3 regions of the Shewanella sp. MEBiC00475 genome follow, and region 2 is predicted to be linked to each of the others. Evidence: predicted binding sites of a transcription regulator. Region 2 holds the regulator's gene; each other region holds the start of a gene.
What was found. Region 2 encodes sigma-54, which starts transcription at its own class of promoters, with help from an activator protein. Its sites were predicted from a motif close to GTTGGCACGNNNNTNGNNT; they were not measured.

Region 1: a site for sigma-54 is predicted at 1,884-1,902, ahead of FCN25_RS13380 (nitric-oxide reductase large subunit). Genes of this name have one in related genera too.
Region 3: a site for sigma-54 is predicted at 2,324-2,342, ahead of glnA (glutamate--ammonia ligase). Genes of this name have one in related genera too.

Annotation. Positions count from the first base shown of each region.
Region 1 covers NZ_CP039928.1:2,994,056-2,998,332, reverse strand. Annotated here, with positions in the region: gene FCN25_RS13390 (HlyD family secretion protein) at 1-984, opposite strand, end outside; gene slyA (transcriptional regulator SlyA) at 993-1,478, opposite strand; gene FCN25_RS13380 (nitric-oxide reductase large subunit) at 1,947-4,229, shown strand.
Region 2 covers NZ_CP039928.1:2,823,878-2,828,154, forward strand. Annotated here, with positions in the region: gene rapZ (RNase adapter RapZ) at 1-354, opposite strand, end outside; gene ptsN (PTS IIA-like nitrogen regulatory protein PtsN) at 351-794, opposite strand; partial or broken gene raiA (ribosome-associated translation inhibitor RaiA) at 797-1,051, opposite strand; gene FCN25_RS12495 (RNA polymerase factor sigma-54) at 1,048-2,532, opposite strand; gene lptB (LPS export ABC transporter ATP-binding protein) at 2,675-3,406, opposite strand; gene lptA (lipopolysaccharide transport periplasmic protein LptA) at 3,403-3,984, opposite strand; gene lptC (LPS export ABC transporter periplasmic protein LptC) at 3,971-4,277, opposite strand, start outside.
Region 3 covers NZ_CP039928.1:1,821,826-1,826,102, reverse strand. Annotated here, with positions in the region: gene typA (translational GTPase TypA) at 154-1,965, opposite strand; gene glnA (glutamate--ammonia ligase) at 2,443-3,852, shown strand; gene FCN25_RS08025 (Lrp/AsnC family transcriptional regulator) at 4,228-4,277, shown strand, end outside.

The DNA of each region.
Region 1 (4,277 bases), 170 kb from region 2:
CACTAATTGCACGGTTGCACGCGCCCCAGCAGGCAATGTATTGATGGCTTGTTGATCAAGTTCAAGGTGTAAACGTAATCGCTGAGCATCACGCACCCAACGGACAGAATCCTGTGGTGAAGCTAAACGACCGTTAGCTTCAAATTGCCCAGCGCTAACGCCAGCATCTACGGTACTGACTTTAGCAGGATATAAACGCCCAGGTTGACCATCAAAGGTAATATAAGCCGTTGATTGCGGCTTTATGCCTCTTAGGCTTTTTTCTCTAAAGTCAGCAATAATATCCACTTTCTCTGATACTACGGCCAATAACGGCTGGCCAATTGTCGCAAAACTACCGACTTTTAGCTGTAAGTTAGTTACCACACCACTTTGATCTGCACGAATTTGGGTATAAGACAGGTTTAACTCAGCTTGAGCTAAGTGGTTTTGAGCTTGGCGCACTTTTAAATTATCTTTACCATCACGTCCACGACTTACGGTTAATTTAACTAACCGGGCTTTAGCGGCAAGTAAATTTGCCTCCGCTGTTGCTGCATTACTTTCAGTTTGATCTTTTAACTGCTGAGATACGCCCCTAGTAGCATAAAGCGTATCGATACGGGTTGCTTCGCTGCGCTTTTGTTGGGAACTGCTTAGGTTAGCTTTTATATCTGCCTGAGCAGCTACAATGGCAGCATCCAGTTCCGCATTATCTTGTTCTGCCTGTTCTAAGGCTAATGTAGCTTGTTCAACGGCCAGCTCATATGAGGCTGAATCGATTTTAAATAACACATCCCCCTTAGCAACCACTTGGTTATTTTCAACCTCAATCGAAGCAATTTTACCGCTAACTTGTGGGGTTACTTTCGTCACCATTCGTGTCGCCATAGCTTGAGGCGTCATAGGGATAACGGCGTCGGCAAACATAAAATAACCAAATACCAGTACAAACATAAAAATGGATATTTTAACGAGTCGAGCAAATTGTTGGTCTGGAGTCATATTATTTCTCATTCAGGGATTTTGTGGTCTGATTCAGTGTTCTTATGCAGCGCCGAGAGGGCGTTATCACTGATCAGACTAATGATACGTTCAAACTCACTTAATTCTTGGGTGCTAATGCCCGCCAATAAATCACGACGAACTGACATAATGCGACCTTCCATTTGTTTAAGCATGCCGAGACCTTCTGGGGTTAAACACACAATACGGGCACGCTTATCGGTCTCGCAGCAGCGGCGTTGTACATATCCTTGCTCTTCTAGCTGACTAAGGGTGCGCATTAGCGAAGGCAGTTCAATCTCTAAAGCATGAGCAAGCACCTTTTGGCTTACGTTGTCACCTAAACGTAATAGCTTCCATAATGCAGTCCAACGAGGATGAGTGAGACCAAGGGGGATTAATTCTGCATCCGCTGCAGTGCGCCATAAACGATGCAATCGCCCTAAGTTCTCTGCAAGAGAAAGTTCTTTTAATCGTTCTAATTCTTTATTCATAATGGATTGCCACTTACTTAGCATGCTAAGCATTATAACTACTTAGCACGCTAAGTAAATAGTCGAAGCGTGTAAACTTAACCATAAGCCGCAAATTAAACCAACTGCTTAATCGTTAACCCATGAAAAATCCTATAAATAAACTCCATATCAATTGCATAATTCGCTGTAAAAAAATCTTGAAAGATCAACACCCCTTAATACTTAATAGTCGTGATAAACAACCATCGATATAAATGGCCAAGCCTATTATTTAATCAAATGTGATCAACATCACGATAATAGATTGTTATTATGACAACACAGTCTAAATGACAATACTAACACACTGTCATTTTGACTCTGAAATTTAAAAAGAAAAATAAATAACCCTTTAAATAATAATAACTTAAATATTTAAAAATAGTTGGCACGACTTATGTATTGTCAGATTAACTGTATCAAAATGACTTTGCGCTAAGAGGACTCATGAGCAAAAACAAACTTATCGGCATTGCACTACTCATCGTGCTAGTTGCTTCCTTCACTGTATTACTCAGTTTAGGCAGCGGCATATATCGAGAAAAACCGCCTATTCCAACGGCTTTTACTGACACCAGTGGCCAACCTATATTTACCAAAAATGATATTGAACAAGGTCAACTCGTTTGGCGTTCAATGGGTGGTCATCAGTTAGGATCAATTTGGGGACATGGTTCTTATGTTGCACCAGACTGGACCGCTGATTGGTTACATCGTGAAGCTCAAGCTTGGTTGTCGATCACCGCAAACGATCGCTATAACCGCGATTTCACTGAACTCGATTCAGAACAGCAAGCCGGTTTAGAGAAAGGCTTGAGAGATGATATTCGCCATAACACAGTGGTCAAAGGTCCTGGGGATGAAACTCACGTCACACTGTCAAATACCCGAATTGCGGCAATCAATGAAGTGACTAAGCACTATTTATCCTTATTTGGTGATGATCCAGCATTGAGTTCATTACGTGAACAATATGCAATGAAGGAAGGCACGATTACTGATGCTGAACATCGTGAGTTGTTAAATGCTTTCCTCTTTTGGGGAGCTTGGGCTGCGGTAACTGAACGCCCTGGTTATGATTATACTTACACCAATAACTGGCCATACGATCCACAAATCGGCAACGTACCCACTTCTGATAATATTGTTTGGTCAGTATTAAGTCTTGTATCATTGCTTCTTGGTATTGGTATGTTAGCTTGGCATCACGCCACCTGCAAAGAAGAACCATTGCCAGAACCAGCTAAAGGTGACCCATTATTTTTTACTAAACCTACGCCATCACAAAAAGCGGTCGGAAAGTATTTTGTTACAGCAATAGGACTGTTTTTACTGCAAATATTAGTGGGTGGAATTACAGCGCATTACGCGGTTGAAGGCCAAGAGTTTTATGGTTTACCATTATCTGAAATTCTGCCTTATTCAGTTACCCGAACTTGGCATACTCAGCTAGCCGTATTTTGGATTGCCACAGCATGGTTAGGCACAGGATTATATATTGCCCCAGCACTATCAGGGTACGAACCTAAGTATCAACGCTTAGGTGTAAACGTTCTTTGGGTTGCGTTAGTTGTTATCGTTCTGGGTTCTATGGCTGGTGAATGGATTGGGGTACAGCAATACTTTGACCTAGACATGAACTATTTATTCGGACATCAAGGATATGAGTACATTGATTTAGGACGTGTTTGGCAAATATTATTGTTTGTAGGCCTATTAATATGGACAGGGTTAATTACTGCAGCTATGCGCCCAGCATTAAAAGTTAATAGCGACATATTACCGGCAATTTGGATCCTGTATGCCTCGTGTGTGGCTATCGGTCTATTTTATGGTGCAGGCCTATTTATGGGTAAACACTCAAACCTCGCTATAGCTGAATACTGGCGCTGGTGGGTAGTGCACTTATGGGTAGAAGGCTTCTTTGAAACATTTGCAACTGCCGTTATCGCATTAATGTTAGTTCGTTTAGGCCTCATCCGTGCACGCAGTGCCAACGGAGCGGTATTGTTCACAACCGTGGTATTTTTAACTGGCGGCTTAATTGGCACTCTACATCACTTATACTTTACCGGTACCCAAACCTCAGTCATTGCTTGGGGAGCAATATTCTCAGCACTTGAAGTTGTGCCATTAGCATTAATTGGTTTTGAAGCAGTGGAAACCTATCGTTTACGTAAAGCAAGTCCGTGGATGGAGCGTTATCACTGGGTCATTATGTTCTTTGTGGCCACATCTTTCTGGAACTTAATTGGTGCAGGTGTATTAGGTTTCTTAATTAACCCACCAATATCGCTCTATTTTATCCAAGGGTTAAACACTACAGCGACACATTCTCATGGTGCATTTATGGGCGTGTACGGTATGTTAGGCATAGGGCTAATGCTATTCTGTCTGCGTGGCTTAACAGGCGATATGCAATGGAACCATAAATACCTTAAAGGGGCATTCTGGACCTTAAATATTGGCTTAGCCGCAATGCTGTTTATGTCATTACTACCTGTTGGTATCGTGCAGTTTTTTGCGGTCATCGACCACGGTTATTGGTATGCCCGTTCTCCTGCAGTGATCCACAGCGACTTAGTAGAAAGCCTTGTATGGACGCGAATGTTTGGTGACATTATCTTCAGTATCGGTGGGTTGTTGATGGCGTTGTTCTTATTTGACATCATCAAAAAAGCCATTGTTAGCAAAAGCGTTAAAGCAAAACAAGCCACAGCACTAGCGTAATCTAATCGATAAACATGTTTAGATGAATATCACAAAGGGGCCTTCTGG
Region 2 (4,277 bases):
TAGTTTGATCGCTTCTTGCAGTGAAATATGATTTTTAGATAGCGGATGTAATCGACGAGTTTCACTATAGCGTTTGAGTAGAACTTTATCATTGGAGTTTAAAAAGAAGCTGATAATTTCAGTGTCGTGCTCAAGCAGGGCTAATTGATTTTGAAGCACTTTACTTTGTTCATCAATGTTGCGTACATCAACACTGATTGCCACTAAATCATTACTACCTTTGAGCTGGGCTAATAATGTGCCAATAAGAGCTAAAGGCAAATTATCAACACAATAATATCCTAGGTCTTCCAATACTCTTAAGGCTACTGATTTTCCTGAGCCTGAACGTCCTGATACTATGACAAGTTTCATGCAGTGATAACCTGATAAAGTTCTGTTGAGTCGTGAGTTTTACGAAGCTGTTTCAATATTTGCTTGTCACTTAGTTTTTGGGCCATGTTCGATAACGTGCTTAAGTGTTCTTGGCACTGATCTGCCGGCACTAATAAAGCAAATAACAGATCAACTGGTTGGTTATCGATTGCATCAAAGGCAATGGGTTCTTCACACTTAATAAATATGGCAATGGGCTGATCGATAGACGTCAATCGACCATGAGGTATCGCGATGCCATTTCCTATACCTGTGCTACCCACTTTCTCTCTCGCTAAAAGGCTTTCAAAAACCTCTTGCGAAGATAGGGGTGGGTACTGGGCAGCGACTAAGTTGCTGATGAGTTCCAGTACTTTTTTCTTACTGCCCGGGGTGGCACAGGTAGTGCACTCCGGTCGCAGAATGGTACAAAGTTCCATCGTTAGTGTTGTGTATACTTCTGTTGGTGTTTAATTACCTGACGGTTGAGCTTATCGATCAGGGCGTCTATTGCAGTATACATATCAGTACATTCTGACATGGCAAACATCACTATGCCATCTGTGATTTTACTGGCTTTTGATCTTTGTTGTAACTTTTATACATTGAGCGCAACGTTTGCATTATGGCTCTGATCGGAGTGTCGTTCAAGCTTTGAAAATTTATCATGAATATATTCCGTTGCCTTGTAGGTTATAAACTCTTACGTTGGTTAGACGGTGGAATCATCATTGCTTCACGATATTTTGCAATGGTACGACGAGCAACGTTTATGCCCTGTTCAGCCAGAAGTTGGGCCATTTTACTGTCACTCAGCGGTTTTTGCTGGTTTTCTGCAGCAACTAATTTTTTGATAAAAGCACGAATTGCAGTAGATGAACATTCACCGCCATCGTCAGTGCTGACATGGCTAGAGAAGAAGTATTTTAGTTCAAACAGTCCTCGTGGGGTGTGCATGTATTTTTGGGTAGTCACCCGTGAAATGGTTGATTCATGCATTTCTACAGCTTCAGCGATATCATTTAATACCATTGGTTTCATGGCTTCTTCGCCATATTCAAAGAAACCTTGTTGAAATTGTACAATGCAATTGGCCACTTTGAGTAATGTGTCGTTACGGCTTTCAATACTTTTAATAAACCATTTAGCTTCTTGCAAGTGGCCTCGAATAAATTGACTATCCGACGGATTTTTACTGCTTCGCGCCATGGCGGCGTATTGTTGATTAACGCCAATTTTTGGCATGTTGTCAGGATTTAACTCTACAACCCATCGGCCATTTTTCTTTAGTACCGTAACATCGGGTATGACGTATTCGTCATCTACGGCAGTAATTAATAAACCTGGACGAGGATTAAGTGACTGGATTAGGGTGATAGCGTCACGCAACTCGTTTTCTTTTAGCTTTGTTTTACGCATTAACAATCTAAAATCACGCCCGGCAATTAAATCTAAATAGTCTTTAATCAGCAGACGAGCATTATCAATATGGGGGGTTGTGTTGGCATATTGCGCTAATTGGATGAATAAGCACTCGCTTAAATCTCTAGCCGCTACACCAACAGGATCAAAGTGTTGAATGCGCTTTAATACGGCTTCAACTTCATCTAGTTCAACGGTTTCATCGCCCATTGCTTCGAGAATATCTTCGGTACTTTGGGTTAAATAACCTTGTTCATCAACAGCATCAATGATAGCGGTGGCAATTGCTAAATCGGTCTCAGAAAAGGGAGTAAGATTTTTTTGCCATTCTAAATGCTCATACAGACCTTCGGTGGTTTCACCTTGGAATGGCATGTCATCGTCGCGCATGCTCGCACTGCCTGAACCTGACATTGGGGAGGCGGTATACACTTCGTCCCATGTCGTATCCATGGCTAGATCATCCATGGTTTCTTTGGTTATAGACTCTGCAGTGTCAACTGTAGAGGTGTCTTTTTCTTTATTAACGCTGCTGTTGTCACTAAAGTCGGTATCAGCTTGGTCTCGATTTTCTTTTGCGGAGTTTTTTGCTTCTGAAAACTCATCTTCTATTTCAAGCAATGGGTTTGAATCCAATGCTTGTTGGATTTCTTGCTGTAGCTCCAATGACGATAATTGCAGTAAGCGAATAGCCTGCTGCAATTGTGGGGTCATGGTTAAGTGTTGACCCATTTTGAGTTGGAGTGACGCTTTCATTTACCGCTTATCCCTAGATGATTTCCATAAAAATGACAATCTAAAATACTGTATTGATTGTTACATACATCAATGACATTTAACGTTATTTAGTTAACGTTCAACAAAACGAGTTAGATAGTTTAAAAGACCCGTAACTTAACTATAGCTTGAATTGTTCACCTAAGTACACAGCTCGAACTTGTTGATTGCTCAATACTTCATCAGGTGTACCTTCAGCAATTAAATTACCTTGGCTAACAATATAGGCCCGCTCGCAAACATCTAACGTTTCACGAACATTATGGTCGGTAATTAATACCCCTAAACCGCGACTTTTCAGTTGTTGGATAATTTTTTTAATATCAATAACTGAAATAGGATCAACACCAGCAAAGGGTTCATCGAGTAAAATAAATTTTGGATTAGCAGCTAATGCGCGTGCAATCTCAACGCGACGACGTTCTCCACCCGACAACGACATGCCTTGATTATCGCGAATGTGGGTAATGTGGAATTCTTCTAGCAAATGCTCAAGTTGTTCAATTCGTTGGTCGTTGTTGAGCTCTTTGCGAGTTTGCAACACGGCCATAATATTGTCGTGTACAGTGAGCTTACGAAAAATGCTGGCTTCTTGCGGTAAATAACCAATACCTTTACGGGCTCGAAGATGCATTGGATCGGCGGTGAGATCGTCATTATCAATTAAGATCCGACCTTTATCGCTTTTTACTAAGCCGACAACCATATAAAATGTGGTTGTTTTACCCGCCCCATTAGGGCCTAAAAGACCCACTATCTGGCCAGTTTTAACCGTTAAACTAACATCTTTAACAACTTGACGAGCTTTATAGCTTTTAGCTAAATTTTCAGCGGTTAAGGTTATTTGGGTCATTGTTTGTTCTGCTTGTTAACAGGGATTTCAGGGAGTTTTTGCTTCGGCGCGGTTTCATCTTGGAAGTTTTCAGGTTGAATAATCGTGATGACCCGATCTTGTCCCTTACCTGTACTTTCAGCTATCAACTCTTGTGCATTGATATTGTACTTAATTTTGTTACCAGTAACTTGGCTTCCTGATTGCTCAAGCTTGGCATTGCCTATTAATGTGAGCGTGGTGCTGGCAAGATCATAAGTAATTTCGTCGGCACTGGCGGTACCTATTTGGCCGTCATCTAATTCTTGTGAAAACGTTGCCGGCGAACCAGTGGCGATAAGTCTTTTACTGGTGCTGTTTTCGGGGGTAAATGCCCGCAGCTGATCAGCATTGATATTAATCGAGCCTTGAACAATGGTAACCGGGCCATTAAAGACAATTTGATTGTTTTTAATGTCGGCAGACTGGCTTACTGCGGCAATTTTTAACTCCTGCATAAGATCACCTTGTTTAGCCATGGCAGGCAAACTCAGTAGGCAAAGTATGCTACTTAATAACATAACATTGGCGCGAGTGTGGAGACGATTAATGTGGCTCATATTTCCCTTCTACCTGGCTGAGTAGCGATAATTTTTGCGAATTCAAGTCTGCATGTAGGCCTAAGCCTTGAATAATAAACCCTTTTCCTTTGATATACACCATCTCCTGCGAGGTACCTATCATAGTGGTTAAATCCACAGTAATGGCTTGGGTGCTCAGTGATTGTAGGGGTTCTTCTATATCAATAGCATCAATAATAACATTATTTTCTAATATGACTTTGCTGGTATTTTTATTTAATCGTCCTCGGTCTGCACTTAATTGCCACTGTGCTTTACCATTTTCAGGATAA
Region 3 (4,277 bases), 1.0 Mb from region 2:
TGATATTACGTGAATTTATCTAGGTTTGGGTAAAATATCTAGTTAAATGTTTTCATGTTGATTCCAAATCACCGCTAACAAAAAGCCCAGATGCAACAGGCATCTGGGCTTTTTAGGTTTCAAGTGTGACAAATATAATTTGCCACTCATTGATTAACCGCGGTTATTACGCTTACGCTCATTTTCAGTTAAGAATCTCTTACGAACACGAATGTTCTTAGGAGTTACTTCAACTAATTCATCATCATCGATGAACTCAAGCGCTTGTTCAAGTGTCAATGTGATAGGAGTCGTCAATACTTGTGCTTCATCAGTACCTGATGCGCGCATGTTAGTTAGCTGCTTACCTTTAAGACAGTTTACTGTCAAATCGTTAGAGCGAGCGTGTATACCCACAACTTGACCTTCATACACTTCGGCAGCGTGACCAATAAACATACGACCACGGTCTTGTAATGCAAAAAGAGCGAAAGTTAGCGCTTTACCTGTTGCGTTTGAAATCAATACGCCGTTAGCGCGTTGACCAATATCGCCACCTTTGTGTGGACCGTAGTGATCAAATGAATGATAAATTAGACCCGTACCAGATGTTGCAGTTAAGAACTCGGTTTGGAAACCAATTAAGCCACGGCTAGGAATGATGAAGTCGATACGTACACGACCTTTACCATCAAGCTGCATGTCTTTCATTTCACCTTTACGAACACCTAATTTTTCAATTACGGTACCTTGATGTTCTTCTTCAACGTCAACGGTTACTGTTTCGTATGGTTCACATAACTCATCATCAATTGTTTTAAGAATAACTTCAGGACGCGATACTGCTAATTCATAGCCTTCACGACGCATGTTTTCAATTAAAATCGATAAGTGTAATTCACCACGTCCTGAAACGCGGAAACGGTCTGGACTTTCTGTTTCTTCAACGCGAAGTGCAACGTTGTGAACTAATTCAGTTTGTAAACGCTCAAGTATGTTACGTGAAGTCACATACTTACCTTCTTTACCCGCGAACGGAGAAGTGTTTACTTGGAATGTCATTGTTAATGTTGGTTCATCAACAGTTAACGGTGGCATTGCTTCTACTGCATTCACTGCACAGATAGTGTCAGAGATTTTAAGTTCACCTAAACCTGTAATTGCAACGATGTCGCCTGCATTTGCAATTGGCACTTCAGTACGGTCAAGACCCATGTAACCTAATACTTGGCCCATTTTACCGTTACGAGTCTTACCATCAGCGCCAATAATAGTCACTTGTTGGTTAGTCTTAACGCTACCACGGGTAATACGGCCAATACCGATAACACCCACGTATGAGTTATAATCGATTTGAGAAATTTGCATTTGGAATGGCGCTTCCGCATCAGCGTCAGGGAAAGATACTTTCTCAACGATAGTTTGGAATAGAGGCGTCATATCATCGCTTGCTACATCAGGATCTAATGTTGCAAAACCATTTAATGCCGAAGCATAAACGATTGGGAAGTCTAATTGTTCGTCAGTGGCACCTAAGTTAACGAATAAATCGAATACTTGGTCAATAACCCAATCTGGACGAGCACTTGGACGGTCAATTTTGTTGATAACAACAATCGGCTTAAGGCCTTGAGCGAATGCTTTCTTGGTTACAAAGCGAGTTTGTGGCATTGGGCCATCAACTGCGTCAACCAATAGTAATACTGAATCGACCATAGATAAAACACGTTCTACTTCACCACCGAAATCGGCATGGCCAGGAGTATCAACGATATTAATACGGTAGTCGTTCCACTGGATGGCAGTATTCTTTGCCAGAATGGTGATCCCACGTTCTTTTTCAAGATCGTTAGAATCCATAACCCGCTCAGTAGCTTCTCCACGAGATGCAAGGGTTCCTGACTGCGCCAACATTTTGTCAACCAGGGTTGTTTTGCCATGGTCAACGTGGGCAATAATGGCGATGTTACGTAAATTCTCTAACACAGATAAACCTCTAAACCAGCAAATAAAAAAAAGGATCTAACAAAAGCTATCTATTATAGCCAATGTAAAAAAGCGTGCCATTCTACTTCACAGCGGCTTTTGTAGATAGGATTATTTTTGAACACCTGTAAATATATTGCTTTCTAAGCCTAAAAAAAACAATATGAAACGTTTATATATTAAACATAACAAAGGTGTGATACTAAAATGTGACAGAGCTAAAACACCAAGATAATTACGACGCACTATTATGGACTATTGCACCATAAGTAAACTCGCTGCGCACTGTATTGGTGCAATTGGTATGTTCGGAGTGTGAAGTGTATTTCTCATTTGCGTAAAATCAATTACTTAGCGATGTGGCATGAATATCGCTTTACTGCAGATAATTATGCAAAATTCGTTTTCCAGATGCATTATCTGGCGAATAACAAAATTATATTAAGGGACAACCCTTTACCCTAACGGAGGCTTAGAATGTCAGTTGAATCAGTTTTAAAGCAACTTGAAGAGTTAGAAGTTAAGTTTGTAGACTTACGCTTTACCGACACTAAAGGTAAGGAACAGCATGTTTCTATTCCGTCTCATCAAGTAGATGAAGATTTCTTTGAAGATGGCAAAATGTTTGACGGTTCTTCAATTACAGGCTGGAAAGGCATTAATGAATCTGACATGGTGCTAATGCCAGACGCAACAACTTTTCTATTAGACCCTTTCACAGAAGAAACCACAGCACTTATCCGTTGTGATATTTTAGAGCCAGGTACGATGACGGGTTATGATCGTGACCCTCGCTCTATTGCAAAAAAAGCCGAACAGTATCTAATTTCTACTGGCATCGCTGATACCGTATTAATTGGTCCAGAGCCTGAATTCTTTATATTTGACGATGTCCGTTTTGGTACGGATATGTCAGGTTGTTTCGTTAAGATTGATGCTAAAGAAGCATCATGGAACTCTGCTAAGAGCTATGAAGAAGGCAATACTGGTCACCGTCCAATGGTGAAAGGTGGTTATTTCCCTGTAGCACCAGTTGATTCTTCACAAGACCTACGTTCTGCAATGTGTTTAGTACTTGAAGAAATGGGTCAAGTTGTTGAAGCGCATCACCACGAAGTGGCAACTGCGGGTCAAAACGAAATTGCAACACGTTTCAATACATTGACTAAGAAAGCTGATGAAATCCAAATTCTAAAATACGTTGTTCATAACATGGCTCATGCTTATGGTAAAACAGCGACATTTATGCCAAAACCAATTGTAGGTGACAACGGTAGTGGTATGCATGTGCATCAGTCTTTAGCTAAAGACGGCGTTAACTTATTTGCTGGTGATAAATATGCTGGCCTAAGTGACATCGCGCTTTACTATATTGGCGGTATCATTAAGCATGCTCGTGCATTGAATGCATTTACTAACCCAAGTACAAACTCTTACAAGCGTTTAGTACCGCATTTTGAAGCGCCAGTTATGCTTGCATATTCTGCACGTAACCGTTCAGCCTCAATCCGTATTCCAGTGGTACCAAGCCCTAAAGGCCGTCGTATCGAAGCGCGTTTCCCTGATCCACATGCAAATCCATATTTAGGTTTTTCTGCATTGCTAATGGCTGGTCTTGACGGTATTCAAAACAAGATCCACCCAGGTGAAGCAATGGACAAAGATTTGTATGACTTACCTGCTGAAGAAGCGGCTGAGATCCCACAGGTTGCTACGTCATTAGAAAACGCACTGGAAAATCTACAGGCGGATCATGAGTTTTTGACTAAAGGCGGCGTGTTCAGCGAAGACTTTATTCAGTCTTATATTCAGCTTAAAACAGCAGAGTGTGAGCGTGTCTCACGTACGACTCATCCACTTGAGTTTGAAATGTATTACAGCTTGTAATTCTTAAGCTTAGTAGTGCCCTAGTTTATACAGGGCAAGTAAATAAAAAAACCCGATAAGTCTTTATCGGGTTTTTTATTTGATGATTAAAAGTATATTTGGCTATTACTGGGATAGGTTTATTTTCAATTAATACAATATTTTATTTATCTTATGAATATGTAGAGGTCATGATTTACATGCCATTTAAGCATTCCATTTTTTATTGCGTAGTCTTCTAAGGCTTCAACCATTGACAGCTTTATTGCAATTAGTGAGAGGGCATCTCATTGAATAAATTAATAGTATGATAAGTTTGTAGAGGAATTCACTCATAAATATGATATTTATATGCTTAATCACTCATTTGTCTTTCACTAAAAAGCGATATGTTCAATGGATAAGAAAGATCTCAAACTATTAGATATTTTACAACGTCATGGTCG